3 regions of the Mesorhizobium sp. WSM3864 genome follow, and region 1 is predicted to be linked to each of the others. Evidence: predicted binding sites of a transcription regulator. Region 1 holds the regulator's gene; each other region holds the start of a gene.
What was found. The regulator PhoB, encoded in region 1, activates phosphate uptake and scavenging genes when phosphate is short. The targets are predictions, from matches to a motif close to TGTCATNNANCTGTCAT.
Positions count from the first base shown of each region.

Region 2: a site for PhoB is predicted at 3,565-3,581, ahead of CK215_RS17695 (PhoX family phosphatase). Genes of this name have one in related genera too.
Region 3: a site for PhoB is predicted at 2,177-2,193, ahead of CK215_RS21575 (esterase-like activity of phytase family protein). Genes of this name have one in related genera too.

Region 1 covers NZ_NSGD01000004.1:338,259-347,979, reverse strand. Annotated here, with positions in the region: gene CK215_RS12065 (CHASE domain-containing protein) at 1-231, opposite strand, end outside; gene CK215_RS12060 (ATP-binding cassette domain-containing protein) at 363-1,163, opposite strand; gene CK215_RS12055 (sugar ABC transporter permease) at 1,177-2,541, opposite strand; gene xylF (D-xylose ABC transporter substrate-binding protein) at 2,778-3,818, opposite strand; gene CK215_RS12045 (ROK family transcriptional regulator) at 4,167-5,402, shown strand; gene phoB (phosphate regulon transcriptional regulator PhoB) at 5,719-6,408, opposite strand; gene phoU (phosphate signaling complex protein PhoU) at 6,428-7,132, opposite strand; gene pstB (phosphate ABC transporter ATP-binding protein PstB) at 7,153-7,956, opposite strand; gene pstA (phosphate ABC transporter permease PstA) at 7,953-8,804, opposite strand; gene pstC (phosphate ABC transporter permease subunit PstC) at 8,808-9,721, opposite strand, start outside.
Region 2 covers NZ_NSGD01000008.1:5,759-15,479, forward strand. Annotated here, with positions in the region: gene CK215_RS17680 (phosphatidylglycerol lysyltransferase domain-containing protein) at 1-26, opposite strand, end outside; gene CK215_RS17685 (MarR family transcriptional regulator) at 262-768, shown strand; gene CK215_RS17690 (GNAT family N-acetyltransferase) at 765-1,445, shown strand; gene CK215_RS17695 (PhoX family phosphatase) at 1,507-3,501, opposite strand; gene CK215_RS17700 (hypothetical protein) at 3,851-4,189, shown strand; gene CK215_RS17705 (phosphatase PAP2 family protein) at 4,206-4,907, shown strand; gene CK215_RS17710 (helix-turn-helix transcriptional regulator) at 5,002-5,271, shown strand; gene CK215_RS17715 (SulP family inorganic anion transporter) at 5,351-7,051, shown strand; gene CK215_RS17720 (DMT family transporter) at 7,075-8,004, opposite strand; gene CK215_RS17725 (ATP/GTP-binding protein) at 8,111-8,971, opposite strand; gene CK215_RS17730 (helix-turn-helix transcriptional regulator) at 9,082-9,721, shown strand, end outside.
Region 3 covers NZ_NSGD01000011.1:99,881-109,601, reverse strand. Annotated here, with positions in the region: gene CK215_RS21585 (Gfo/Idh/MocA family oxidoreductase) at 1-786, opposite strand, end outside; gene CK215_RS21580 (LacI family DNA-binding transcriptional regulator) at 984-2,009, shown strand; gene CK215_RS21575 (esterase-like activity of phytase family protein) at 2,253-3,734, shown strand; gene CK215_RS21570 (MFS transporter) at 3,973-5,181, opposite strand; gene CK215_RS21565 (TMEM175 family protein) at 5,322-5,897, shown strand; gene CK215_RS21560 (hypothetical protein) at 5,905-6,186, opposite strand; gene CK215_RS21555 (SDR family NAD(P)-dependent oxidoreductase) at 6,336-7,202, shown strand; partial or broken gene CK215_RS21550 (low affinity iron permease family protein) at 7,312-7,704, opposite strand; gene CK215_RS21545 (DapH/DapD/GlmU-related protein) at 7,970-8,611, opposite strand; gene CK215_RS21540 (CreA family protein) at 8,677-9,105, opposite strand; gene CK215_RS21535 (SCO family protein) at 9,378-9,721, shown strand, end outside.

The DNA.
Region 1 (9,721 bases):
GAACTCGCCGCGCGTGATATCGCCGTTACGAGCATCGAACAGCGCCTGGGTCGAGCGCAGCAGCGACAGATGCAGGTCGATGCGGCTCTCGATGCGGTTGAGCGCATCGTCGGCGGTTCCCTCGAACTTGATGCGTGCCGCCTCCTGGGTCGCGAAATAGGCGAACCCCGCCATCGTCAGGCTGATCAGCGCGACGGCGATGAAGGCGACGATCGGGAAAAGCTTTTTCAATGCAGGGTGCGGCCCATGGATGGTTGGCCACCTTTATGGGCAAGTCTCCGCGCCAATACAATGGCAAGGCCAACCCAACGCCGCGATTGGCTCATCAAACAAGTCGCAAATTAGCCAACCAATTTATGGTCTTAGGCCGCGATTTTCAGCGCTCCCGGGCCTGGCATGGCGCCCGGCGGGCACTTGCCCAGAATGATCATGCCGAGCACCTCGTCCTGAGTCACGTCGCTGGTGCGCGCCGTACCGACGACCTGGCCGTTCTTCATGACGCAGACCCTGTCCGCCAGCTCGAACACGTCATGGATGTCGTGGCTGATCAGGAAGATGCCGATGCCGTCGGCCTTGAGTTGCCGCACCAGTTCGCCGACCTGGGCCGTCTCCTGGGGGCCGAGCGCTGCCGTCGGCTCGTCCATGATCAGGATTCGCGCGTTGAACAGGATCGCGCGCGCGATCGCCACCGACTGCCTCTGTCCGCCGGACAGCTTGATCACCGGCTCCTTGAAGCGCTGGAAGCGCGGATTGAGCCGGCCCATCACCTTGCGTGCTTCGGCCTCCATGGCGACGTCGTCGAGGGTGCCCCAGGCGGTCATCAACTCGCGGCCGAGGAACAGATTGGCGGCGGCGTCGACATTGTCGGCAAGCGCCAGCGTCTGATAGATCGTCTCGATGCCGTATTTCTTGGCGTCGCGCGGGTTGGAGATTGCTGCCTCCTCGCCATTGACGAAGATCTGACCGGCATCGCGCTTGTAGGCACCGGACAGTATCTTGATCAGCGTCGACTTGCCGGCGCCGTTATGGCCGAGCAGCGCCACCACTTCGCCGGGGAAGAGATCGATGGAGGCGTCGTCGACGGCGCGAATGCCGCCGAAGGCGATCGAGATGTTGCGCATGTCGACCAGCGCGGCGCCGGCGGGAGCGTTCTCGTCTGCCATGATGCTGCCTCCTTCACACCCGCTTGCGGTAGATGGTGTCGAGCCAGACCGCGATGACCAGCACGGCGCCGACGACGATGCTTTGCAGCGGCGAATCGACGCCGAGAAGCACCATGCCGGACTGCAGCGACTGCATCAGCAGCGCCCCGAGCATAGCGCCGAGCACGGTTCCCGAGCCGCCGGCGAGCGAGGTGCCGCCGATGACCGCCGCGGCGATGACCAGGAGCTCGTCCAGCGTGCCGAGCGCATTGGTCGACGAATTCTGCCGCGCCGACGAGATCGCCGCGGCGATCGTCGCCAGCACACCCATGATCATGAACACCTTCATGGTGATCCAGCGCGTGTTGATGCCGGCAAGGTTGGCCGCTTCCGGATTGCCGCCGATGGCAAAGACATAGCGGCCGAAGCGAGTGCGCTTGGTGATGAAGGTCATGACGAGGCCGACGGCGATCGCCATCAGCACCGGAATGGCGATGCCGTGGGCGATGAACAGGCCGCCTTCGGGGACCGTGAGGTTGTTGGCGGCGGCGTAGCGGTTCACGATGCCGACCGGCCAGGGATAGGAATTGGCCAGCCACACCGCGCCCATGACGACCGCGCAGGTGACCGCGCCGAGCAGCGTCTCGGCCCAGATCGGACGCAGCGGGAAACGGAAGCGCTTGCGCTGCACCCTGCCGTTGAACAGCGCAAACACCACGGCAACACAGGCGACGGCGCCGACGATCCAGCTCCATTTGGCGCCGATCGAGCCGGCTGGTCCGCCGCCCATCAGCTGGAAGGTGGCGTCGAGCGGCGCCACCGTCTGGCCGCTGGTGACCCACCAGGCAGCACCGCGCCAGACCAGCAGCCCGCCAAGCGTCACGATGAAGGCCGGCACTTCGAGATAGGCGATGACGAAGCCCTGGAAGGCGCCGATCAGCAGGCCGAGCGCCAGGCCGATCAACAGTGCCAGCACCCAGATCCAGGGATTGCCAAGCTCGAGCCCAACCATTCGCACCAGGAAATGCACTTGGGCAAAGCCCATGACCATGCCGATCAAACCCTCGGCGGATCCGACGGAGAGATCGATGTTGCGCATGACGATGACCAGCACCATGCCGGAAGCCATGATGGCCACGGCCGAGGTCTGCACCGACAGGTTCCACAGGTTGCGCGGCGTCAGGAACGTTCGGCTGTCGAAATCGAGTGGATTGACGCCGAGCCGCAGGCTCGAGATGACATGCAGGCCGATCCAGATGATCAGCAGCGCGCCGACCATGCCGAGCATGCGTGTGTCGAGCTCAGTCGCCGTGAGGAAGCGCCCGACGGTGCTCAGTTCGGAAGCCCGCGCGCGATCCGCCGCCGGGTTGGCCGGCGTATCAGAGGTCGTATCGGTCATGATCTCCTCCCACCGGCTTGCCGTCTGGCGCGGATGCCGGACCACGATGCTAGAGCAATTCCAGGAAAAGTGCGTAGCCGCCTGGAATTACGCACAAACAAACGGCTGGAGCAGTTCGGCGATCCTGCCGGACAGTGAACTGCCCCAATGGTCTCCGGCTTCAGTACGCCCGAAAGCCTTTGGAGAAACGCCGCGGCCCAACGGCCGCGGCGCTGCGTTTGAACCTGACGGCCAGCTTAGTTGCAGACCGCGACGCTGCCGGCGGCAACGCCCGCGCAGACTTCATCCTTCTTTATCCAACCCGCGTCGATGACGAGGTTGAGATTATCCTTGGTGATTGCGACCGGGGTCAGGAACAGCGACTTGACGGTGTTGCCGCCAGGCGTCGTGAAGTCCTTGGCGCCCGCGATGTCGGTCATCTTCTTGCCGTCGGCGAGCTGCGAGGCGATCTCGGCGGCGTGCTTGCCGAGCTCGCGCGCGTCCTTCCACACCGACACCGTCTGGGTGCCGAGCGCGATGCGGTTCAGCGCGGCATGGTCGCCGTCCTGGCCCGAGACCGGAACGGTGCCGGCCAGCCCTTGCGCCGTCAGCGCCGCGACGACGCCGCCGGCGGTGCCGTCATTGGCCGCCACCACCGCGTCGACCTTGTTGTCGTTGGCGGTCAGGAACTGCTCCATGTTCTTCTGCGCATTGGCGGGAAGCCAGCCATCGGTATAGGCCTCGCCGACATTCTTGATCTTGCCGCTGTCCATGGCTTCTTTCAGCACTTCCATCGAGCCGGAGAACAGGAAATCGGCGTTCGGGTCGGCGCCCGAGCCCTTGATGAAGACGTAATTGCCCTCGGGCTTGGCCTTGAACACCTCGCGGGCCTGCATGCGGCCGACTTCCTTGTTGTCGAAGGTCAGATAGAACACGTCCTTGTTCTCGATCAGGCGGTCGTAGCCGACGACCGGAATGCCTTCGTCGAGTGCCTTCTGCACCGCCGGTCCGATCGCCGAGGCGTCCTGCGCCAGGATGATCAGCGCATTGGCGCCCTGCGAGATCAGGCTTTCGACGTCGGTCAGCTGCTTGCCTGGATTGGACTGTGCGTCGGCGGATATATACTTGTCGCCCGCGGCCTCGATCGCCTTCTTCATCGCCGCTTCGTCGGTCTTCCAGCGCTCTTCCTGGAAATTGGACCACGAAACGCCGATCACCTTGTCCTTCGCCTCGGCGACCGACGCCAACGTCAACGACATGGCGACGCCCGCCAGCATGGCGGCTGCGAATCTCTTCATGATATCCTCCCTGCGCCCCTCGCGGCGCGACCCAGATTGGCCCGAAGACCATGCAAAGGCTTTTTTTCGAGCCTCGAAAAAATACTGATCCAAGGCTAGGGCGCTGTCAACTGCAATTCTGACGGTTTTTGACGTGTCGCGTACTTTTTTTCGAGACCCGTAATAAATAATGACAGTGCCGACCGCTTCTGCCACTATCGGGGAACAGTTCGGAGGAGGCGCAGCCCGCGTCCACCGAAACTTGTAAAAACCCGGACGGTTCGGGTGCCGGCGTCCGGGTGAATCGATCTGGCGCGTCGCCGGGTCCTGTGCATGATCGAGAGGCCGCGCTGACTGGGAGGAGAAAAAATGTCGGTCGGAATCCGCCACGACGATCTGCGCCGGCGCAACCGCGCCATGGTGCTCTCGGCCTTGCGCCGGGCCGGCCAGCCGTCGCGCACGGAAATCGCCGCGACCACCGGGCTCAGCCATTCGACCATTTCGGCGATCTCTTCCGACCTGATCCAGGAAGGCATCCTGGCCGAGAGCAAGCCGAGCGAGACCGCGTCTCTGAAGCGCGGCCGGCCACAGGTGGGCCTCGCGCTCAAGCCTGAGGCGGCAGCGGTGGTAACGGTGGTGCTGTCGCTCAATTTCCTCTCGGTCGCCGTTATCGATTATGCGGGCCAGGTCATCGCCGAGGAGCAGCGCCGCCTCGATACGCTCACCATGCCGCGCGACGAGCTGATCGGCGAATGCTTGGCGATCGTGCGGCGCCGGCTGGACGATCCGGACCTCGACGTCGGCAGCGTCGCCCGCATCGCCATGGGCATCCAGGGCATCACCGATTCCCATGCCCGCGCCATGCTATGGTCGCCGATCACGCCGCTGACCGACATTCCCTTCGCCGACATCCTGGAAAAGGAATTCGGCATTCCGGCCACCATGGAAAACGACTGTAACATGATGGCGGTGGCGCTGCAGTGGCGCGATCCCGACCGCTATCGCGACAATTTCATCGCCATCCTGCTCTCGCACGGCATCGGCATGGGCCTGGTGCTGAAGGGCGAGCTGTTCACCGGCACGCATTCTTCCGGCGGCGAGTTCGGCCACATGATCCATCGTCCGGGCGGCGCGCTTTGCCGTTGCGGACGCCGCGGCTGCGTCGAAGCCTATGCCGGCAACTACGCCATCTGGCGCAGCGCCATGAAGATGAGCGAGAACGCCGAGCCGGTCGATGTCGGCGACGCCGACATGCGGGCGCTCGCGGCCAAGGCGCGCGAGACGGATGGCCCGGAGCGCGAGGCCTATCGCCGGGCCGGGGAGGCGCTGGGCTTCGGCCTCGGCAGCCTGTTCGCGCTGATCGACCCAGCGCCGGTCGCCATGGTCGGCGTCAGCGCCGCCGCCTTCGACCTGATCGAGCCGGCGCTGCGCGAGGCGATCGGCCAGACTGCCGGTGGCCAGCATTCAAATTCGATCTCCTTCGATACTGAGCCGAACGAATTGCCGCTGATCCGCGAGGGCTGCGCCATGCGCGCGCTGACCTTCGTCGACCAGGAGATTTTCGCCCCGGGCGTGCAGGCAAGAGCGGGCAAGAACGTGGCCTGAGCAGCTTCGATAGCGATCGTTGGCTTCTGTGGGTCCTGCAGACGCCGGAGATTAGCGAAGGCCCCGCAGCTTCGTCATTCCAGGGCGGAGCAGGAGCGAAGCTCCGTCGCGGAGACCCTGGAATCCATGCCATTACCTCAATCGTCGGATGAGCGGAGCAGAATTTCTGCACCGCCGCGGCGCGTGGAAGTCGCGTGGATCGTCGGGTCTGCGCCGCGTCGCGACGCTTCGTGCTCCGCCCGTGGACGGCGAAGCACCAGCGTCTCGATAACCCGCCAGCGCAGATAGAACCCGTCAGACCTTCGGTGCCCTGGATCTAGTCTTCCCTGATCGCGTAGCCCGCCCCGCGAATGGTGCGGATCACATCGGGCATCCGGCCGTTGTTGACCGCCTTGCGCAGGCGTCCGACATGCACGTCCACGGTGCGCTCGTCGATATAGATCGTCTCGCCCCAGACATTGTCGAGCAGCTGGCTGCGCGAGAACACCCGGCCGGGATGCCGCATCATGAATTCCAGCAGCCTGAACTCGGTCGGGCCGAGCCGGATCTCGCTCTTCTTGCGGTAGACGCGATGCGATTCGCGATCGAGCACGATGTCGCCGACCTTGAGCACGCTGGACAGCACCTCCGGCTTGGCGCGGCGCAGCAGCGCCTTGACCCTGGCCATGAATTCCGGCGTCGAGAACGGCTTGACCAGATAGTCGTCGGCGCCGGTCGAGAGGCCGCGCACCCTGTCGCTTTCCTCGCCGCGCGCGGTCAGCATGATGATCGGCAGGCGTTCGGTCTCGGGCCGCATCCTGAGGCGCCGGCAAAGCTCGATGCCGGACACCGCCGGCACCATCCAGTCGAGCACCAGAAGGTCGGGCACATTCTCCTGCAGGCGGATCTCGGCCTCGTCGCCGCGCGTCACCACCTCGACCTGATAGCCCTCGGATTCGAGGTTGTAGCGGAGCAGCACCCCCAGCGGTTCCTCGTCCTCCACCACCATGATGCGTGGCGCGATCATTTAGCAGGCACCTTCGCTGTCAGGCCGCCGGCGCCGACATCGCCGTCTCGTCCTGCTTAGGACGATTCGCAGGCAATTGCGTGCCGGTCAGCACATAGTAGGCGTTCTCGGCGATGTTGGTGACGTGGTCGCCTATGCGCTCCAGATTCTTGGCGCAGAACAACAGATGCGTGCAAGCCGTGATGTTGCGCGGATCCTCCATCATGTAGGTCAGGAGCTCGCGGAAGACGGAGGTGTATTTGACGTCGATGCGCTCGTCGTCGTTGCGGAGCTTGGCGAGCGCCGTGGCGTCGCCGGCCGTGTATTCCTCGATCACGCCCTGCACTTGGATCAGCACCAGCTGCGCCATCGAATCGATGGAGTGCGAAAGGTCGCGCGGCGCGGCGCTGATGCCGACCGAGCCGACGCGCTTAGCGATGTTCTTGGCAAGGTCGCCGATGCGCTCGAGATCGCCGGCCATCCGGATGGCGCCAACGACGCTGCGCAGGTCGTCGGCCATCGGCTGGCGTTTGGCGATCAGCGTGATGGCGCGATCGTCGAGCTCGCGCTGGCGCGCGTCCATGATGGCATCGTCGGAGACCACGCGCTGCGCCAGCGCGTTGTCGGAATTCAGCAGAGCCTTGGTCGACGCGCCGACCATCGAGCCGGCAAGATCGCCCATGTCGCGGATGAGCTGGCTGATCTGCCTCAGATCCTCGTCGAAGGAAGCGACCGTATGGGCCATGGTTATGTCCTCGTATGAACTCAGCCGAAGCGGCCGGTGATGTAGTCCTGCGTGCGCTTCTCGCGGGGCGAGGTGAAAATCTTTTCGGTCCGGTCGAATTCGATCAGCTCGCCGAGATACATGAACGCCGTCTGCCGCGAGACGCGCGCCGCCTGCTGCATGTTGTGGGTGACGATCACGATCGTGTAGTCGGCCTGCAGCTCGTCGATCAGCTCCTCGATCTTGGCGGTCGAGAGCGGATCGAGCGCCGATGCCGGCTCGTCCAGCAGGATGACCTCCGGCTTCACCGCCACCGTGCGGGCGATGCAGAGCCGCTGCTGCTGGCCGCCCGAAAGGCTCTGGCCGCTGGCGTTGAGCTTGTCCTTGACCTCGTTCCACAGCGCGGCGCGCTTCAGCGCCTGTTCGACGCGATTGTCCATCTCGGCCTTGCTTATCTTCTCATACAGCCTGACGCCGAAGGCGATGTTCTCGTAGATCGACATCGGGAACGGCGTCGGCTTCTGGAACACCATGCCGATCTTGGTCCTGAGCAGGTTGAGGTCCTGCGAGCGGTCGAGGATGTTCTTGCCGTCGAGCAGCACCTGGCCTTCGGCGCTCTGCTTCGGGTAGAGCTCGTAGATGCGGTTGAGCACGCGCAGCAGCGTCGACTTTCCGCAGCCCGAAGGTCCGATGAAGGCGGTGACGCTGCGCTCGGGCAGCGACAGGTTGATGTCCTTCAGCGCCTTCGACTGGCCATAGTAGAAGTTGAGGTTCTTGACTTCGATCTTGGCCTTCTCGGCGGTCGTCTCGGCTACGTTCAGGTCGGTGGACAACATCGGTTTCATCTGTCCTCTCTGCGTCCGGTAAGGCTGCGGGCGAAGATGCTCAGCCCGAGAACCGTCAGGGTGATTATCAGTGCGCCCGTCCAGGCCAGTTGCTGCCATTCCTCATAAGGGCTCAGCGCAAACTGGAAGATGGTCACCGGCAGGCTGGCCATCGGCGCGTTGAGATTGCTCGACCAGAACTGGTTGTTGAGCGCTGTGAAGAGCAGCGGCGCCGTCTCGCCCGAAATGCGGGCGATCGCCAGCAATATGCCGGTGACGATGCCGGACAATGCGGCGCGATAGGCGACCGAGCGGATCACCACCCAGCGCGGCGCGCCGATGGCGGTGCCAGCCTCGCGCAGCGCGTTGGGCACAAGGTTCAGCATGTCCTCGGTGGTGCGCACTACCACGGGGATCACCAGGATCGACAGCGCCACCGCGCCGGCGATCGCCGAGAAATGACCCATCGGCCGCACCATCAGCTCGTAGACGAACAGGCCGACGATGATCGACGGCGCCGACAACAGGATGTCGTTGATGAAGCGCACCACCGTGGTGAGGCGCGAGAAGCGCCCGTACTCGGCCATATAGGTTCCGGCGAGCACGCCGATCGGCGTGCCGACGACGATGCCGATGACGGTCATCACGATGCTGCCGTAGATGGCGTTGAGCAGGCCGCCGGCGTCGCCGGGCGGCGGTGTCATTTGCGTGAACACCGAAAGCGAGAGCCCCGAGAGTCCCTTATAGAGAAGGGCGCCGAGGATCAGCGCCAGCCAGACGAGGCCAATGCCCGCCGCTATGGTGCAGAGCGCCATCATCACGGCGTTCTTGCGCTTGCGGCTTCGGTGGAGCGATGCGACTGTCGACATCGGTCAGGCTCCCGTGCGGCTATCGATGCGCAACAGCATGTAGCGTGCGAGCGCGAGGATGATGAAGGTGATGATGAACAGGATCAGTCCGAGCGCCACCAGTGAGGACGTGTAAAGCTCGCCGTCGGCTTCGGTGAATTCGTTGGCGATGGTCGCCGAGATCGTCGTGCCGGGCGCAAACAGCGAGGCGCTGATGCGGTGCGCGTTGCCGATGACGAAGGTGACGGCCATCGTCTCGCCGAGCGCGCGGCCAAGACCGAGCATGACGCCGCCCATGATGCCGACCCGCGTATAGGGGATGACCACACGCCGGGTCACTTCCCAGGTCGTGCAGCCGATGCCGTAGGCCGATTCCTTCAGCACCGCTGGCACCGTGTCGAACACGTCCTTGGTGATCGAGGTGATGAAGGGCAGCACCATGATGGCCAGGATCAGCGACGACGTCAGCAGGCCGATGCCGTAGGGCGGACCGGCAAACAGGCTGGCGAGACCCGGTATGCCGTGGAAAAGATTGATGATGAACGGCTGTACCGTCGTCTGCAGGAATGGCGCGAAGACGAACAGGCCCCAGATGCCGTAGATGATCGAGGGAATGCCGGCGAGCAGCTCGACCGCGATGCCGATCGGGCGCCTGAGCGGGCGCGGGCAGAGCTCGGTCAGGAAGACGGCGATGCCGATGCCGATCGGCACGGCAATGAGGATGGCGATGGCTGAGGTGACGACGGTGCCGTAGATGGGCGCGAGCGCGCCGAAATTCTCGGTCACCGGATTCCAGGATTCAGTGGTCAGGAAGGAGAAGCCGAACTTCGACAGCGCCTCCCACGAGCCGGCGATCAGCGAGACCGCGACGCCGCCCAGAAGAACCAGCACGAGTATGGCGGAGAGACGCGTGACCGTTCGGAAGATCGTGTCGGTCA
Region 2 (9,721 bases), on a different contig from region 1:
TCGATATGGATGCGCAGGGATGGCATCAAGCGTCCGCATGCCGATGAAGAAGGACCCGGAGCCCACGGGCCTCGAATCAGTCGCCTTGGCGCGACGGATCGGTCATGTCGCGCCAGCGCCATATAGGATGCTATCGGCGGCGAATGAAGAGGGAATGTCTACCGGCCAAAACCGGCGCTCCGGCTGCATCGTGAAACCATATTGCCAATTTCCATGCGATGTTATATATCATGTTATCCTTTTTGTTCCGGCAGTTCGACGATGGAAGATGTTCTGCGGTCCCTCGGCTTTCTCTGCCTCGGCAGCAGGCTGAAGCGCATTGGCGAGCAGTTGCAGGCCGACACGCAGCGCGTGCTCGATCGCCTGGATGTGCGGATCCAGTCGAGTCAGTATCCGCTGCTCGCCGCGCTCGACAGGCTGGGGCCGCTGCCGGTCGGCGAACTGGCGCAGTCGCTCGGCATCGCGCAGCCAGGCGTGACGCGGGCCGTGTCGCTGCTCACCGAGCTCGGCCTGGTCGAAGTCACACCATCGGATGACGACCAGCGGCGCCGGATCGTTTCCCTCTCAGCGGACGGCCAGCGGCTGGTCGACGCCGCGAAGCACGACGTCTGGCCGCGCATCGAGGGCGCGGTCGCGGAATTGTGCGCGGACCTCTCCGGGCCGCTGCTTGGCCAGCTCGCCGCCATCGAGGATCGACTGGCGGCGACCCCGCTCGACCGCCGGGCGGACAAGGCCAAGACAGTCGCACCCAAGGCCGTCGCACAATGAAACATGTTCTCGACCGTCCGATCTGGAGCGCATTGGCGACGCGCCATCGGGCCTTTGCGGAAGGCGATACCCTTGCCAGGCGGTACCGGCCCTCGATCGTTCCCTTCGCCGCCACCGTTGCGGACGATGCGGAAAGCCTGCAAGCCCTGGGCAAGCTGCTCCCGCCGCTTGAAAGCGCCATCCTGGTTCAGACGGACCCGATCGCCCTGCCTTCGGAACTTGCCGCGGTTTCGACCGCGTCCTTGGTGCAGATGGTTGCCGAGCAGCCGGTTGAAGCCGCCTCCGACGAGCGCGTGCAGCGACTGACGCCGGACGATGCGGCCGAGATGCTCGCTCTGGCATCGCTCACCAAGCCCGGCCCGTTCACGCTCGAGGCCTTGAGCCTCGGCGAGTTCTGGGGCGTGAAGATCGACGGCAGGCTCGCGGCGATGGCCGGCGAGCGCATGAAGCAGCCCGGCTACTCCGAGCTCAGCGGCGTGTGCACGCATCCGGATTTCCGCGGCGGCGGCCTTGCCAAGCTGCTGTCGCTGTTCGTGGCGAACCGGATCATGGCGCGGGGCGAGGTTCCATACCTGCACGCCTACGCCAGCAATGCTCCGGCCGTCGGCCTTTACGAGGCCATCGGCTTCCGGTTGAGAACCACCCTGAACATGGCCGTGGTCCGAGGCGTGGAGTAATCGCAAGGTGAGGAGGGTCGCGGATCATCGCAACCCTCCCCCTGCTTAAGCGAGTCGCCAATCAGACCGCGATCTTGCCGCCGCCCTGCTTGGTGATGGCAACGACCGCCGGACGCACCGGCATGTCCGGCTTGAAGTCCGGCCACCGGGTCGATGGATCCTCGTAATAGGAGGGGCGGCCGAAAGCTTCCCAGTCCTCGCCGCCGTCGCCCGGATGCTGGACGGCGACGAAGGCGGTCTGGTCGTCCGGCGCGAATAGCGGGCCGCACATCTCGGCGCCGATCGGCACGCGGAAGAACAGCTTTGAAGTCGCCCGCGCCGTGCCCTCGGTGTCGACCGCCCACAGGCCGTCGGTACGGCCGGTGGCCTTCGGGCCCTGGCCGTCGGTCGCGACCCAGAGGCGGCCGGCCGAGTCGACGGCACAGTTGTCCGGCATGCCGAACCAGCCATTGGCGGTGGTGGCGGTCGAGAAGGTGGCGCCGACGTCGGCCACCGAGGGATCGCCGCATTTCAGGAGCACTTCCCACTTGCCCTTCATGGCGGCGAAGTCGCCGCCATCCTCGACGATCTCGATGATGTGGCCGAAGGCGTTCGCCGCGCGCGGATTGGCGGCGTCGACCTGGTCGGCCTTGCGCTTCGAATTGTTGGTCAGCATGACATAGACCTTGCCGTTGCCGGCATTGGGCTGAATGTCTTCCGGCCGGTCCATCTTGGTGGCGCCGAGCAGGTCGGCGGCGCGACGCGTCTCGATCAGAACGTCGGCCTGGCTGGCGAAACCGTTTTCCGCCGTCAGCGGACCTTCGCCGAACACGATCGGCATCCATTCGACCGAGCCGTCCTCGGCGAATTTGGCGACATGCAGCGTGCCCTCGTCGAGTAGGTTCATGTTGGCGGCGCGGTCGTTCGGATTGAACGTGCCTTTGGTGACGAATTTGTAGACATAGTCGAAGCGCTCGTCGTCGCCGAGATAGAAGACGACGCGGCCATCCTTGGTGACGATCGATTCGGCGCCCTCATGCTTGAAGCGACCCATGGCGGTTCGCTTCCTCGGCACCGAATTGGGGTCGTTGACGTCGACCTCGACGACCCAGCCGAAGCGGTTGGGCTCGTTCGGTTCCTTGGCGAGGTTGAAGCGATCGTAATGCGCGCCCCATTCATAGGCGCCCTCCGGAATGCCGAGACGCTTGTAGTTGGCGGCCTCCTTGTGGCCTTCCGGCAGCTCGCCCGAGAAATAGCCGTGGATGTTCTCCTCGGCCATCACATAGGTGCCCCAAGGCGTGACGCCGCCGGCGCAGTTGTTGAGGGTGCCGAAGACTTTGGTGCCGGACGGGTCGGCATTGGTCTTGACGCGATCATGGCCGGCTACCGGACCGGACAGCGCCATCTCGGTGGTGGACATGATGCGGCGGTTGAGCTTGCCGTCACGCACCGCCTGCCATTTGCCGCCCTCCTTGCGGATCTCGACGATGCTGCCGCCGTGCGCCGCCATCTCGACATCGACCTGCTCCTTGCTGAGCGGCGCCACCTCGGCGGCCTTCTTGCCGTCCTTGTCGACGATCTTGACGATGCCGGGGAACATCAGATGCGGGTTGGTGTATTCGTGGTTGACGACCAGCAGGCCATGCTCGGCCGAGCCTTCGATCGGGATATAACCGATATAGTCGTTGTTGTAGCCGAACTGTCTTGCCTGGGCTTCGGCCGATTGTTTTGCCGGGTCGAATTCCGGCGAATCGGTAAAGAGCGGGTCGCCCCAGCGCAAGAGCACGTCGGCATCGTAGCCGGGCGCGACGTGGTGCTTGTCGTCGATGCCGGCCTCGAGTTCGTCGAATTTGAAGGCCGAGGCCTCGGCGGCGCGCGCCTCGTCTGCCGCGACGAGCGCCAGCGGGCTCACGGTGGCGGCGATGGCCGAGACAGCCAGCGAGCCCTTGAGGAAGTCGCGGCGCGAGAAGCGCGCGGCGATGATCTCGCCCATCGTGCGGTTGTCGGTAGGATTGACGGGCGGGCCGTCATTCTCCTCGAGCTGGCTGGTACGGAAGCGGATCTCAGGTTGGGTCATGGGCTGTCCTCTGGCTCTTGAGGTGGCTGGAACGTGTAACCGGTCGATCCCTATAGGCGGCCGATCACATTTTCGTGACATCAGCTCCATTAAGCAACGCCAATTTGCCGGCTGATGAGTGTTCGCCCACGCATTGGCGCCACACGAGGCCCACAACACACGGCGAGCAGACTCCCGAGCGGCCTCGGCGCAAGAACGCCAACCATGGCTGCGGGGCTTGCCTTGCGAGATTCCGCCTTCGATCCCGTCGCAGCGTAGCTTGCCCGACGCCATCAGCTTGACGGCTTCGCGCGCTTCGGAAACAAAAGCGGCGAGCGGCGCGGCGAAGGCCGCTTCGGGAGGGATGAAGGTGAGTCTCTGGGGACTGGCGCAGCTTGGCGTTTCGACTGTGATTTTCCTGCTGGCCGCGATGGCGGCCAAACAATGGGGATTGGCGCCAAGTCTCGGCAAGATCGTGCTGACGCTGGCGCTCTATTCCGCCGGCAATCTGATCATGCTCAGGCTGATCCGCGAATTCGGCATGTCAGTGTCATTCAGCCTGTCGGCAGTGATCCAGCTGGTCTCAGTCAATGTCGTGGCGCTGGTCTTCTTTGGAGAGCGCCTCAACACTTTCCAAGCGACAGGCGTCGTGCTGGCAATCGCCGCCGTCGCGCTGATCACGCTCGGACCCTATATGCAGCGGCTGTAGTTGGAGCAGGCCCGGCATGAAATCGACCGCCAAGGCGCTGCTCAACAGAATAGAATTCCCGGTGCTTGTGGCCGGGCTGGCCATCGCCTGCGGGCTATGGGGCCTGGTGGAACTCATGGGGGTGGCGCGTGCCACGACTCCGCATGCCTTCGACACGGAAATCCTGCTCGCCTTCCGCCATGCCGGGCAGCCGGACAGCCCGATCGGTCCGCTTTGGCTGCAAGGCGCGGTGCGCGATATCACCGCGCTCGGCAGCACCAGCGTGCTGGTGCTGATCACGACTGCGGTGATCGTCTATTTTCTGCTGATGCGCCGACCGGCGACCGCACTGTTCGTGTTCGTTTCGGTGGCGGGCGGCCAGGCGGCATCCAGCCTGCTCAAGTTCGAGGTCGACCGGCCCCGCCCCGATCTCGTCTCGCATCTCGTCAACGAGACCTCGCTCTCCTTTCCGAGCGGCCATGCGATGCTGTCGGCGGTGACCTATCTCACGCTGGGCTCGCTCGCCGCGCGCTTCCTACCGAACCGCAGGATGAAGATCTTCGTGCTCGGCCTCGCCGTGCTCACCACGGTGCTGGTCGGAACCAGCCGCGTCTATCTCGGCGTGCATTGGCCGTCCGACGTGCTTGCCGGCTGGTGCGCCGGCTTTGCCTGGGCCATGTTGTGCTGGCTTGCAGCGCGCCTGCTGCAGCGGTGCAAAGTGGTGGCGGACAGCGAATGAGTGCTCATGTTTAAACTGTTTGTTATGATGCTTGAAACATCATGATATTTGGATTATCCATTGATACTGCAGACTCAGACAGGGGTTCTGGCCAATGATCACTGCCGCGCAGATGCGCGCCGCGAGGGCGTTGGCCGGTATCGACCAGAAAACGCTCGCCGAGCGCGCCGGGGTTTCGCTTCCGACCATCCAACGCATGGAAGCGAGTGAAGGTGTCGTCAGAGGCGTGGTCGATACGCTGATGAAGGTCATCCAGGCACTCGACGAGGCCGGGGTGGAGCTGATCGGCGAGAACCAGGCCAGCGAGCGCGGCGGCAGGGGCGTGCGCCTCAAGCCTGCCACGCCGCAGAACTCCCAAGGCTGAGCCGCACAAGAAGTCGCGACGGCGACCGCCGACAGCCCTGCCGACGATCCCGCCGCCCTTACGGAGCGGAAGGCAGTCCATGGATCAGGTCCGGCGGTCAATCCACCCCCAGGCGCGGCCGGCCTTTGCCGAGCTGTTCACGCCCAAGCTGGTCACGGTGCTGCGCGAAGGCTACACGCTGGCGCATTTCAGGGCTGACGCCGTCGCCGGGTTGACGGTGGCCATCGTCGCGCTGCCGTTGTCCATGGCGATCGCCATCGCGTCCGGCGTGACGCCGGAGCGAGGCCTATACACCTCGATCGTTGGCGGCTTCATCATCTCGGCGCTTGGCGGCAGCCGCTTCCAGGTCGGCGGTCCTGCCGGCGCCTTCATCGTGCTGGTAGCGGCGACGGTGGCGCGCGTCGGCGTCGACGGGCTGCTGCTCGCAACGATGATGGCCGGCGTCTTCCTGCTCGCCATCGGCTATCTCAGGCTTGGCACCTACATCAAGTTCATTCCCTATCCGGTGACCGTCGGCTTCACCGCCGGGATCGCTGTCATCATCTTCTCCGGGCAGATCGTCGAGTTGCTCGGGCTGAAACTCGCCAGCAGGGAGCCCGGGCCGCTGGTGCCGAAGCTGACCGCGATCGGCGAGGCGATCGGCACGATCAGTCCGGCCGCGACCTTCGTGGCGATGCTGACGGTCCTCACCATTGTCTTTCTGCGGCGCTGGCGGCCGAGATGGCCAGCGATGCTGATCGCCATCGGCATCGCCTCGCTGGTCGTGGGGCTGTTCGCCCTGCCTGCGGAAACGATCGGCACGAGGTATGGCGGCATCCCGCGGAACCTGCAATGGCCAGCCCTGCCGCCGGTCAGCCCTGAGAGGATGATCGACGTGCTGCCGGACGCGATCGCCTTCGCGCTGCTCGGAGCAATCGAGTCGCTGCTTTCGGCCGTGGTCGCCGACGGCATGAGCGGAAGGCGGCACCGCTCCAATTGCGAACTGGTGGCGCAAGGCTTCGCCAACATCGCGTCAGCCTTGTTCGGCGGCATATGTGCCACCGGCACGATCGCTCGCACGGCCACCAATGTGAGGGCCGGCGCGCATGGCCCCGTCTCCGGCATGCTGCATTCGGCGATCCTGCTTGTCCTGATGCTGGCGGCGGCGCCCCTGGCCAGCTACATCCCGCTCGCCGCATTGGCCGGCGTACTCGCCGTCGTGTGCTGGAACATGTTCGAGAAGCAGGCTTTCGTCACGCTCCTCAGAGCCTCGCGTGGCGACGCGCTGGTGCTGATGGCGACGTTCCTGATCGTCATCTTCCGCGATCTCACGGAAGGCATCGTCGTCGGCTTCGCGCTCGGGTCGATCCTGTTCATCGATCGCATGGCCAAGTCCATCGCCGTCGAGGCCGATCTGCCGCTGGTGCCGGAGGACGTCGCCGATCGCGCCGCCACTTATGATTCAAGCCAGGCGGCCGACGCCGATACCGTCATCTATCGAATCTCCGGGGCATTCTTCTTCGGTGCCGCCTCGACCGTCGGCGCCGTGCTCGACCGCATCGCAGACCAGCGCAAGAATTTCATCCTCGATTGCTCGGCGGTGCCGTTCCTCGACTCGACGGCGGCAAACGTCATCGAGGGCGCCGCACACAAGGCCGGACGCGCCGGCGTGCGCTTCATCATCGCGGGCGCCGCGCCGCAGACACGGCGCATGCTGATCAACCACGGCCTCAAGCGGCCGCTGGTCACCTATGCCGCCTCGATTCGCGACGCGCGGGCGCAGCTGAAAGGACAATCGTAGTCCGCGTAGAGCGACATGTTCTGTCAAACTGCCGCTTCGATCGGCTCGGCAAGTTTCGGGTTGGCGCGCGCCGCGATCAGGCAGCCGGCGACGATCAGGCAAGCCCCGGTCAGCGTGGTCCAGGCCACCTCCTCGCCGAAGAAGAACCAGCCGAGCGCGATCGCCCAGATGAAGGCCGAGTATTCCGTCGGGATGAGATATTGCGCTTCGGCGCGGGCGTAGGCCCAACTCATCAGGAATTGCCCGGCAAGCGACAGCATAGCCACCCCGACGAGGTGAAGCCACAGGTCACTCGGCAGCGCCACGGCGAGCCACGGCGCGGCGAGACCAAGGACGACAGCGATGCAGAGGTTCTGGAACAGCATGATCTCGACCGGCTTGGCCAACAGCGCTTGCCGCCGCGCGAGGATCAGATTGTAGCCGTAGAACACCGTCGATACGAGCACCGCGGCCGTGCCCAGGAGCGCATCCTGCGAGTGGCCGGCCTGCCCGAACTGGCCGGCCAGAATGATCGCGACGCCGGCGATGCCGGCCAGCGACGCCCACACCGCCTGGCGCCGGATTCTCTCGCCCAGCAACAAGGCTGCGAGAAAAAGCGCAAACAGGGGCGCGACAAAGCTGAGCCCGATCGCCTCGGCGAGCGGCAATCTGGCGAGACCCCAAAAGAACGAAACCAGGACGATGCCGACGACCACGGCGCGCAGCGCATGCAGCCCCAGCACCGGAAGAGCGGGCTTCGAGCGCGGCCCCGCCGACCAGGCCGCGCCCGCGATCAAGGTCGAGACCAGGCTGCGCCACAGCACCGTGTTGTACACACCGACCGCGATGACCAGGGACTTCATTGCCGCGTCCATCCCGGACAAAAGGAAGATCGCCAGTGCGCATACGAGCACCGGGATCATTGGTGAAACGGCGGCGCCGGTCAGGCTGGATGTCTTCACGGCTTGGCCCATGTGACGGTTGCTGCCGGATATCCCGGAGCGAGCGGCTGAACCAGATGGCAGCCCCGTCGATATGGCGGTCCAGCCCCGATCGACCTCGTTCCCGCCGCAATCGTCCTCAGTCGAGCTTCAGCGCCGCGACCGCGCCTTCGTTCATCAGCGGAACATAGATGGTCGAGTTGCCGTCGGTGCCGATATCGGCGCTGCCCGGCTTGAAAGTGGCGATCGCTTCCGGCGCGGCGCCGCCCTTGTAGCGATAGAGCGTGCCGGTCATGTAGGCGGTGGCATAGATCGTGTCGCCGATGGCGACGACGCCGTCGAGGTCGGCAAAGTTTTGCGCGCCCGGCAGCGGCGTCACCTTCTTGCTGGCGAGGTCGACGGCCAGCAAGCCGCCCGGCGCCGCCGTGCTGAAATCGGGCTTGATGCCCTTGCCCCAGGACGCGACGATCAGCCGAGCGCCGTCGGCGAAGACGCCATTGGGCGAGGCGAGCAGCGCATCCTTGATGAACAGCTCCGGTTTGTCGCCGTCGATAGGGTAGATCGTGTCGGCGAGCATATCCGTGAAATAGACCTTGCCCAAGGCATCGGCGGTCATGTCGTTGAGGAAGACGGCGCCGGGCACATCGATGGTAGAGACCAGCTTGCCGCTGGCAAGATCGACGACGCGGACCTTGGTGATGTCGGCGGCGTAAAGCTTGCCGCCGGCGATCGCCATGCCCTTGGGCGCGTCCATGCCGTCCACCCAATGGCGGCTGATGACCTTGCCGTCCAGCGACAGCAGCGACAAATAGCCGTTGCCGTCAGCTTCGCCCGGATTGCCGACGATGTTGGAGACGACGATGCGCTTGTTGGCGGCATCGACCAGCGCCGATTCCGGCTGCTCGAAGCCGCCGGCGCGCCAGATCTCGCCGGCCTCGGCGGTGGCAGCCGTTGCGATGCCGGCGATGGCGAGAAAGGTCGAAGCGATGAGGTTTTTCATGATGCTCTCCTGTGTACGGCCAAGAGCTAGGTTTTTCGATACTTTTCCGGAAGGCGGTTCGAGCGTAGTATCGAGGAGCGATACGAATTCGCGCAAACGAGGTGCATTCCATGAACGGGCCGATCTTCGAGGCGCTGAAACGGACATTGAAGGCCAAGGGCCTGACCTACCGGGCGCTGGCCGAGCGCATGGGCGTTTCCGAGCCGACAGTGAAGCGCATCTTCCATGAGCGCAACTGCAAGCTCGATCGGCTGATGCAAATCTGCGCCGCTGCGGACGTGGAACTGGAGAATGTGCTGGGCTCGATGAACCGGGGACCGGGACCGGCCAACCACGTCGCGCCGGAGATCGAGCGCAAGCTCGCCGCGCGGCCGGCGCTGCTCTTCGTCTTCATCATGCTGTCCGAAAAATTCACGCCCGAAGGCATCATGCGCTCACAGGGTCTCAGCGAAGCTTCGATGTTTCTTTATCTGCGCGACCTGGAAGAGCTTGGGCTGGTGGCGCTCGGGCGCGGCCTGTCGGCAAGATTGCTGGTCGAGACACCGATCCAGTGGGATTTCGAGGGGCCGCTGCGGCCGCATTTCGAGACCACCAACAAGAATTTTGTCGGCTGGGCGATAACCCATCTGGAACGGGAAGCGACCTTCGTCAGCTTCTCGCGGCGCATGCGGCCGGAAACGGCGGAGATGGTGCGGCGCGAGGCGGAGGAGCTGGCGGAGCGCGCCAGGCTGCTTGCCCATCACGACCAGC
Region 3 (9,721 bases), on a different contig from region 1:
CTCGGCCTCCAACCCGTCATGCCCGTCCCACAACAGGCTGCCGCGCTCGGCGACGATGCGCCAGCTGCCTTCCCAACTCGTGCGGAAACCGTCCGCGCACCAGGAGCCGGCATAGGTGAAGACCTTGCCGCCGCCGAAATCGAACACCGCGCTGGCCGACGAGCCCTGACGGTACCAGGAATTGGCCGGCTCCCACTCCTGGCAATAGACGCCGGCCGGTTCGCCGGCGACCATGTAGCGGGCGGCGTCGAACGTGTGGATCGCCATGTCGAGCAAGAGCACGTGGCGCATCTCCTCGCGAAAGCCGCCGAAATGCGGCGCGACGAAGAAGTCGGCGTGGATGCTGGTCGGCGCGCCGATGGCGCCGGAGGCCAGGAACCGCCTGATCCGCCTGACATTGGCGACGTAGCGCCGGTTCTGGACGACGGCATGGACGCGCCCGGCCTGGCGCGCTGCCGCGATGATGGCGCGCGCATTTTCTGGGCTGTCGGCGAGCGGCTTTTCGGTGAGCAGATGGCAGTTATGGGCAAAGGCCGAAAGCGCGACCTCGCGCCGGGCGGCAGGAACCACGACATCGAACACGGCATCGGGCCGGGTCTGGTCGAGAACGGCATCGAGGCTGGTGCCGATGACGGCATTGGTGAGGTCATACTCGCGCGCCCTCGCCTGAGCCCGGTCGGCATCGAGATCGACAAGGCCGGCAATGGCAAGTCCGTCGATCTGCCTCGCGGCATCGAGCCAGTGCCTGCTCATGGCTCCGCATCCGACCAGGACGATCTTCATCATCCAGCGCTCCTCCTCCGCTCGGCCCCTCCAGGCCGAGTGTCACGGCATTTCCGGCATCACCGTAAACGTTTTTCCGTAAACGTTTACGAGAACACACCCGATGGCGTAGAATGTCAATCACCTGCTCGCGAAAATCGACATCCGCTGCTTGGCCTGAACGCCGGCCGGTGCTAGCGAAGTCAGGGGGAGAACCTGCCTTGGCGTCCAGCATCCACGATCTCGCGCGTCACCTGAACATTTCGATCGGCACCGTGTCGCGAGCGCTGAACGGCCGCGCCGACGTCAATGCGGAGACGCGCCAGCGCGTGCTCGAGGCGGCCAGGAAGCTGAACTATTCGCCCAACCAATCGGGCCGCAGCCTGCGCCAGGGCGCCACCCGCTCGATCGCCTTCATGCTGCAGCCGCATCCCGGCGACCAGCAATATGGCGAGCCGTTCTTCATTCCGTTCCTGACCGGCCTGCAGGCGCGGCTCGCCGAGCATGACCTGGATCTGATGGTCGTCATGGGCGAGCCCGGCCAATATCAGCAGGAGCGGCTGCGCCGCGTGGTTGAGACGCGCCGGGCCGACGCGGTCGTGTTGGCCAATACACGGCGGGAAGACGATCGGATCGACTATCTGAGCAAGGCCGGCTTTCCCTTCGCCACGCTTGGCCGAAGTCAATCCGGCGGCGACACCTATCCTTCGCTCGATATCGATTTCGAGAGGGCGGGTGATGAAGCCGTCGACCGGCTGGTTGCGCGCGGCCACCGCCGCATAGCTGCCATCCGCCCTTCGCTTGATCTCAACTTCGGCTACCTGTTCCTCGACGGCTACCGCAAGGCTCTGAAGCGGCACGGCATCGAAGTCGACCCCGGCCTGATCGCCGACGGCTTCATCAACGAGACCGGCGGCTACCAGGTGACGCCGCGTGTCATGCTCTCCAAGGACCGGCCGACAGCCATCATCTTCAACAATGACGCGATGGCGCTCGGCGGCTGCAAGGCACTGGCCGAGATGGGCATCAGGCCCGGCCACGACATCGCGGTGATCGTCATCGTCGACACGCCGCTCTGCCGCTACTTCTCGCCGACGCTGACCGCCTTCCGTCCGGCGCTGGAGCCGATGGGCCGGCGGCTGGCCGAGATGCTGCTGGCGTCACTCCCGGCCCATGCCGGTCCGGAGGGGCCACGCACGATCCGCGAAGTCTGGCCGCTGGAGCTCGTCGCGCGCGAGAGCGATTGAGCACCCTCTCCTTCTCCCCTTGCGGGAGAAGGTGTCGCCGAAGGCGACGGATGAGGGGAGCTCCAGGGAAAGCCAACGTCTCGCTCCGCTGGAACACCCTCATCCGTCTCGGCGCTGCGCGCCGATCCACCTTCTCCCACAGGGGGAGAAGGAAGGAGCCCCACTCCTGTCACGCAAGTATCATGTTCGCGTCCTAGACCCGATGTGACGCCATTCCGGCTCTGCTCGTTATATGGGGACATCATGAAGCACCTCAACCGAACCGTCGCGCTTGGCGCGGCAATCGCCCTGTTCACCGTGCTGAGCCCTGCGCTCGCCGAGGGTGTTGGCTATGTCAACAAGGGGCTGGTCGGCGTTGGCCGCATCCCCGCCAGCCAGAAGGACAAGTTCGGCGAGACCTTTGGTTCGGGCTCCGGCATGGCGATCGACGCCGAGAGCTGGGCGCGTGACGGCGCCGGCTACAAAGGCTCGCTCTGGCTGCTGCCGGACCGCGGCTACAACGTCGCCGGCACCACCGACTACCGGCCCCGCTTGAACACAATTGCAATCGAGCTGACCCCGACCGCCCCGGGCGCGGCGCCCGCCGCCGGCCAGGAACAGTCGGGCGTCAAGACAACGCTCGCCGACACCATGCTTCTGACCGACGACAAGGGCGCCGACGCCACCGGCCTCGACCCGCTCAACGGCGTGCGCCCCGCTGCCGGCGACATGCCGATCCTGCCGCAGGCCGACAACGGCAAGCTTTCGCTCGACGACGAGGCGATCGTGCGCCTGCCCGACGGCACCATGTTCATTTCCGACGAATATGGCCCCAACATCTATCGCTTTTCGGCCGACGGCCGCCTGATCTCGGCGACGCAGCCGCCGGCGGCCCTGGTGCCGATGCGCCATGGCAAGCCGAACTTCGCTTCCGACAATCCTGGCCCGGGTGCCGCCGAGCCGGATCCCAAGGATCCCGAGACCGGCCGCCAGAACAATCAGGGCCTCGAAGGCATGTCGATGACGCCGGACGGCAAGTTCCTGATCGTCGTGCTGCAGTCGGCGCCGCGCCAGGATGGCGGCGATTCCGGCTCGACCCGCCGGAATGCCCGCGCGCTGGTCTATGACGGCTCCGACCTTGCCCACCTCAAGCTGGCGCACGAATATGTCGTGCCGCTGCCGGTGTTCAAGGACGCCAAGGGCAAGACCAAGGTGGCCGCGCAGAGCGAGATCGTGGCGCTGTCCGACAAGAGCTTTCTGATGCTGGCACGCGACAGCGGCAACGGCCAGGGGCTGAAGGACGCCGAGTCGGTCTACCGCAAGATCGAGATCGTAGACCTTTCCGCCGCTACCGATATCGCCAACGGCCCGCTCGACGCCGCCGACAAGCCGGTTGCGCCGAAAGGCGTGCTCGATCCGTCGGTGACGCCGGCCAAGCTCACCTCGTTCATCGACATCAACGACAAGGGCGAACTCGGCCGTTTCGGCCTGCACAACGGCGCGCCGAACGACAGGAACAACCTCTCGGAGAAGTGGGAGGCGATGTCGCTGGTGAGCGTGCTGGACCCGAAGCTGCCCGACGACTATTTCCTGTTCGTCGCCAACGACAACGACTTTCTCACCCAGGACGGCTTCCAGGTCGGTGCCCCGTACAAGGCCGAGGATGGCGCCGATGTCGACACCACCTTCCTGGTCTACCAGGTTACCCTGCCCGGCCTGTCGGGGAACAGTCTCGCCGCAAACTAGTTGCGAAGGCATCTGGCCCAGCCCCAACGGATGCAGAAGCATCAGGCTGCGATACCATCGCGGGCCTGATGCATCTTCGGTGCCCGCCATGGACGACAACAAGCCCGCTCGCCGGGGACCGGCGACCTGACAAGCGGCCCCATCTCCGAGGACCCTCCGGCCGCAGGCGAACCGCTGGACACCGGGTTCGGCGTGCCGCGCCGGCGCGCCAATCTCGTCGAGACACCGAAAGGGTGAACTATCGCGCGTATCTGGCGCCGAACCCGAGCGCCACCAGCGAGAAGATGGTGATCATGCCGGCGAAGGCCAGGCTTGCCACCGTCGCGCTCGTCCAACCCGACAGCACGCCGATGCCGATGACCGGCAGCGCATTGCCGCAGAAGCAGCAGATGAAGAAGGCCGAGACCACTTCGGCGCGTCGGTCGCCCGGCGCGATCTGGTTCACCACCTGCAGGCCACCGCGATAGCCGAGTGCCGCCGCCACGCCGCAAAAGCCTGTGGCAACGATCATCATCGTCATGGAGGCGAAGGCCTGCGCCGCGACGATCAGCGCCACGGTCGGGACCATCAGAACTAGCGCGGCGAGCATCGTGAAGCGACTGGACAGGCGCGCTGTCGCCAGGATCGCCGCCGCTGCCACGATCGACAGTTCGAAGAACAGCCCGCCGGCCTCGGCGTGGTTGGTCGCATGGAGCTGCTGTGCCAGAATGCTTGGCGCGAGCGCGGCGTAGAAACCGACCAGCGCCATGGCGCCGAAGCCGGTCACCGCCGGCGCCACGAATTGCGCGCGGATTTTGTCGGGGACCGAAAGCCGCGGCTGCATTGAGACGTCGGAGAGTCGTCCGGGCCTGGAGACTGTTTCCTGAGTGCGCCAGATCAGCAGCGTGATCAGCGCAAGCAGGACCAGATAAACGGCAAATGTCAGCCTGAGCGGCCAAGGCGCGTATTGGGCGAGCAATCCCGACATCAGTGCGCCGACCCCGAGACCGACGAAATTGGTGCTGGTAGCGATGACAGCCGCGCGTGACTTGTCCTCCCCTTCGATCAGCTCAGCGAGCCAAGCGGTGCCGGTTCCCGCGCCGATCCCGATGCCGAGCCCGCTGAGGATACGGGCGATGTCGAGCCACATCAGGTTTTCAGCCAAGAGGAAAAACAGCGCGCTGACCACGGCCACGCCCATCGCCGCCATGGCTGCCGGACGGCGACCGATGACATCGGACAATCGGCCGAAAAACAGAAGTGCGGCCAAATTGCCGACCACATAGACGGCATAGACCAATGTCAGGGTGATCTGCGAGAACCCGAAGGCTTGTTTATAGATGACATAGAGTGGCGTCAGAGCCGTGCTGCCGGCAAACAGTGCAGCTATCATAGCGGCAACCGCGGCTCTTGCGACACCGCCGCCAAGTTCGTTGTCGCGCTTCATGGTTTGAGTGTAGCCGGCCATCGCGACCTCCGCTTGGTTGCAAGCCCAACGTCCGCGCAATTGCGGCTGTTCCGAATGCCGAACGCTCTCCTGACAGTTATGGCAGTATGGTCTCGCGCGAAATCCTCCCGTAACGTTCGTTAAACGAGGAGGGAAGAACCATGGGCAAGGGCCGGGTCGAAGCCTTCACCGATGGCGTTGTCGCTATCATCATCACGATCATGGTGCTGGAGCTTAAAGTGCCGCATGGCGAGGACCTTGCCGCGCTGGCGCCGCTTTGGCCGATCTTCTTCTGCTACGTCTTGTCCTTCATCAATGTCGGCATTTACTGGAACAATCTGCACAACATGTTCCATACCGTGCAGCGTGTCGACGGCCGGGTGCTGTGGGCCAACCTCAACCTCCTGTTCTGGCTGTCGCTGATGCCGGTGACGACCGCCTTCATGGGCGAGAACCACTTCGCCCCGGTGCCGGTCGCCGTCTACGGCATCGACCTCGCGCTTTGCGCCGTTGCCTATACCATCCTGGTCTTCAAGCTTCGCCACCTGCACGGTGCCGACACTACCTTCGCCAGAGCCGTGGGCCATGACCGCAAGGGTAACATTTCGCTGGCGTTCTACATTGCCGCCGTTCTGCTGACCTCGTTCAGCCAGTGGATCAGCGTGGCGATCTACGTCCTGGTGGCAATTATCTGGTTCACTCCGGACAGGCGGTTCGAGCGTCTCGTGGAAAGATAGCGGGTTCTTACTGCCGCATCGCTTTCAGTTTTTCTGCCGCCGAGGCGGCAAGGTCGGCATAGCGCTCTTCCAGCCGCTCTGCGGCCTTGATGACGGGAAAGTCATGGCCGAACTTCTCCAGCGCCAGGCGCAGCTTTTCCGCGAAGTCCGCCTGTTGCTCCAGTGCCGAAAACAGTGTCTTGACCTGCGCCTCGCTGATGTCGGGGTTGGCGAGCATCTTCGGCACATCCCGGCCCATCTGTTCGCCGGCGGCGGTCTGCTCCTTCAGGATTCCGATCCAATCGGTCAATGCCGAACTCCTTTTCCGGCAGCATGCGCGGGGCAAGCTGTTGCGGTCAACCCATTGCCGCTACCGCCGTCGATGATTGCAGCGATCAAGGCTTGCCTCGGCCCTGACCGGCGTTAAGTTCGGCTCGACCCGGAATAAGGACATCAACCATGACCAGCGACGCCGAAATCCAGACCGCCCTGCCCGCTTTCGCCTCCGGCAATGTGGCCGTCGTCACCGGTGGCGCCAGCGGCATAGGCCTGGCCGCCGCGAAGCGCTTCGCGGCCATGGGCATGAAGACCGTGCTTGCCGACATAGGCGGCGTGCGCCTCGACCAGGCCCGGCAGGCGGTCGCCGTCATTGCCGGGGACGATGCCGTTCTCCCTATCCCCACCGACGTCTCCAAGGCCGACGAAGTCGACCGGCTCGCGGACCTCGCCTACGGTGCATTCGGTGCGGTTTCGGTACTGATGAACAATGCCGGCGTCGGCAACAATCCCGGCAAGCCGTGGGAAAATCGTGAAGCCTGGAAACGGCTGCTGGACATCAATTTCTGGGGCGTCGTGCATGGTGTCGAGGCCTTTGCGCCGCGCATGCTGGCTGCGGGCGAGCCCGGCCTGATCATCAACACCGGATCCAAGCAAGGCATCACCACGCCGCCCGGCAATCTCGCCTACAATGTCTCCAAGGCGGGCGTGAAGACCTTCACCGAGGGCCTGGCCCATGCGTTGCGCAACGAGCCTGGAGCGAAGCTTTCCGCGCATTTGCTGATCCCCGGCTTCACCTATACCGGCCTGACCGAGGGCGCGACGGAAAAGCCGGCCGGCGCCTGGACGGGCGAGCAGGTGATCGATTTCATGCTGGCATCGCTCAAGCAGGACGACTTCTACATTCTTTGCCCGGACAACGAGGTCGCTCGGCCCGTGGATGAAAAGCGCATGGCCTGGGCGATCGGCGACATCATCGAAAACCGCCCCGCTTTGTCGCGCTGGCATCCGGATCACAAGGACGCTTTCGCCGCCTTTATGAACCGCTGACGGGCCGTTCAGGCGGTGCCTTCTTCTTGGAGCTTGCCTTCCCTGGCACGGTCTTCTTGGCGGCCACCTCAGCGATCTTGCGGTCGCGCCCGGAACCGTTTTTTATCGTCATAGCCTGCTTGGCCGCTGTTTCGGCGATCTTGCGGTCGTGCCGTTTTGCCGCCGCTTCGCATTTGGCGCGGATCTCCTCGACCTCCGATTCCGTCAGGTGCTCGATGCCGATGAAATGGTTGTGGGCCTCGCTGACGCGAATCAACTCGTCGAGCTTGGTCTGGATTGCGGCGCCATCGCGGTTCTGCGTGTTCTGGATCAGGAACACCATCAGGAAGGTGATGATGGTTGTCCCAGTGTTGATCACCAGTTGCCAGGTATCCGAGAAGCCGAAGACCGGCCCAGTCGCCGCCCAGATCACTACGATCAGAACGCAGACGGCAAAAGTCAAAGGCATACCGGCCAGGTGAGCCACCCAATTGGCAACCTTGGTGAAAAGCTTTTCGATCATCCAGTCCTCACAAAACGCAAGAGCGCGGTATTTCGAGAGAAACAAGGGCCGGCCTCTCCGGTTCCCGCCGGCCCGATTTTCCGCCTGCACGCGCCTGCAATCGCATACACGCGGGAGGCGCATGACGACGAAAAAACACCCTATGCGTTTGTTGCCATAGTGCCGGTGCAGGTCGAAAGCCTGCTCGTTCCGCTTCACGGCGGCTTACCGCCGGCCCCTTCCGCCGCGCCACCCCCGCATGGCGGAAGGGGCGCGCTTCACGGGTTCAGGTCGCGGCGTTTTCCCAACGATCGAGGAAGGCCTCGATCGGCAACGACTGCATGTCCGGGATCGCCCTGGCGAGTTTTTCCGGCGTCCAGTCCCACCAGGCGAGGTCTTCAATACGCGCCGCCACGTCGGCGCTAAAGCGCTGGCGCAAGGGTTTGGCCGGAACGCCGGCGACGATAGCGTAAGGCGGCACGTCCTGCGTCACCACCGCGTTGGCACCGATGACGGCGCCATTGCCGATCATGATGCCTGGCATGATGACGGCGCCATGGCCGATCCAGACATCGTTCCCGATGCTGACCGGCTTTGCCTGCCGCCGCTCTCGAAATGCCGCGTCGACGCCAAGCCAGCGGAAATATTCGTTGGGCCGGTAGCTTACCTTGTGCTGGGTCAGCCGCTCGATCGGATGCTCGAGCGCGTTGATGCGGCTGTTGGCGGCGATGGAGCAGAACTTGCCGATCGTCGTGTAGATCGCTTCCGAATGACGCTCGAAATAGGAAAAATCGCCGACCGTCACGTCGCGCAGGATCACCCGCTCGCCGATCGATGCATAGCGGCCAAGCTTGCACCCCTTCAGCTCCGCGGTTGGATGGATGCGCGGCTCGGGATCCTTCGCAACGAGATGTTCAGGACGGTCCATGGCGCGGCTTTACGCCCGAGCGATTGGCCCCGCAAGCGGGACCAATCATCCGGGCGGATCGGAGCCTATTGCGGCTTGCCCTTGGTCCACACGACGTTCTGGCCATAGAGCGGCACGGTCGTGACCGACATCTTCGCTGAGCCGTTCTGGACCTGGCGCGAATGCGAGAGATAGATCAGCGTCTCGTTCTTCTTGTCGTAGATGCGGTTCACCACCTGTTTCTTCCAGATCAGGCTGAGGCCCTGCTTGAACACCTCTTCGCCGCGCTCGCTCATGTCGATGTCGCCGATGGTGATCGGTCCGGTCTGCCGGCAGGAGATCGACGAGTCCGACGGATCTTCGAACCAGTTGCCCTTGTGCAACCGATCGATGATGCTGCGGTCGAAATAGGCGACGTGGCAGGTGACGCCGTCGACCTTTGGATCCTTGATCGCATCGATCATGATGTCGTTGCCGACCCAGTCGACGCCGACCTTGCCGACCTCGTCCGCCATCACTGCGCCGGCGCCGAGGGCAACGCAGGCGGCAATCAAGCCGATCAGTTTTCGCAAGGAAGCCTCCTCGGGTTTTGCGTTTAGCCGATGTCAGGTGGGACAGGACAATGGCATTTGCAAGCCATTCGATGATCGTCGCGACGGAGGCGCAAGGTCTCGTGGTTGCGGCAACGCGACCTCTTTGCGCGCGCGCCGCCAAACCGCTAAGACTGTCGCCGAACAGGCTCGCGCCGGATCCGCCGGGCCGCGACGATCGCGACGGATAGTTTCTGATGATGCGCTCAATTCTGGTCGGCATCCTCGTCCTGATGGCGGCGGGCATCGGCTGGCTCACTTTCGACTGGTATCGCGGCCATTATGGCGGCCAGCCCTACGGCGCACCGTTCACACTGATCGACCAGAAGAACGCGCCGATCACCGAGGCCGCGTTCCGGGGCCACCCAAGCGTGGTCTTCTTCGGCTTCACGCATTGTCCGGAAGTCTGCCCGACAACGCTGTTCGAAATGGCCGGCTGGCTGAAGACGATGGGCGACAGCGGCAAGAACCTCAACGCCTACTTCGTCACGGTCGACCCGGAGCGGGACACGCCGCAGATCATCAATTCCTACGTCGGCAA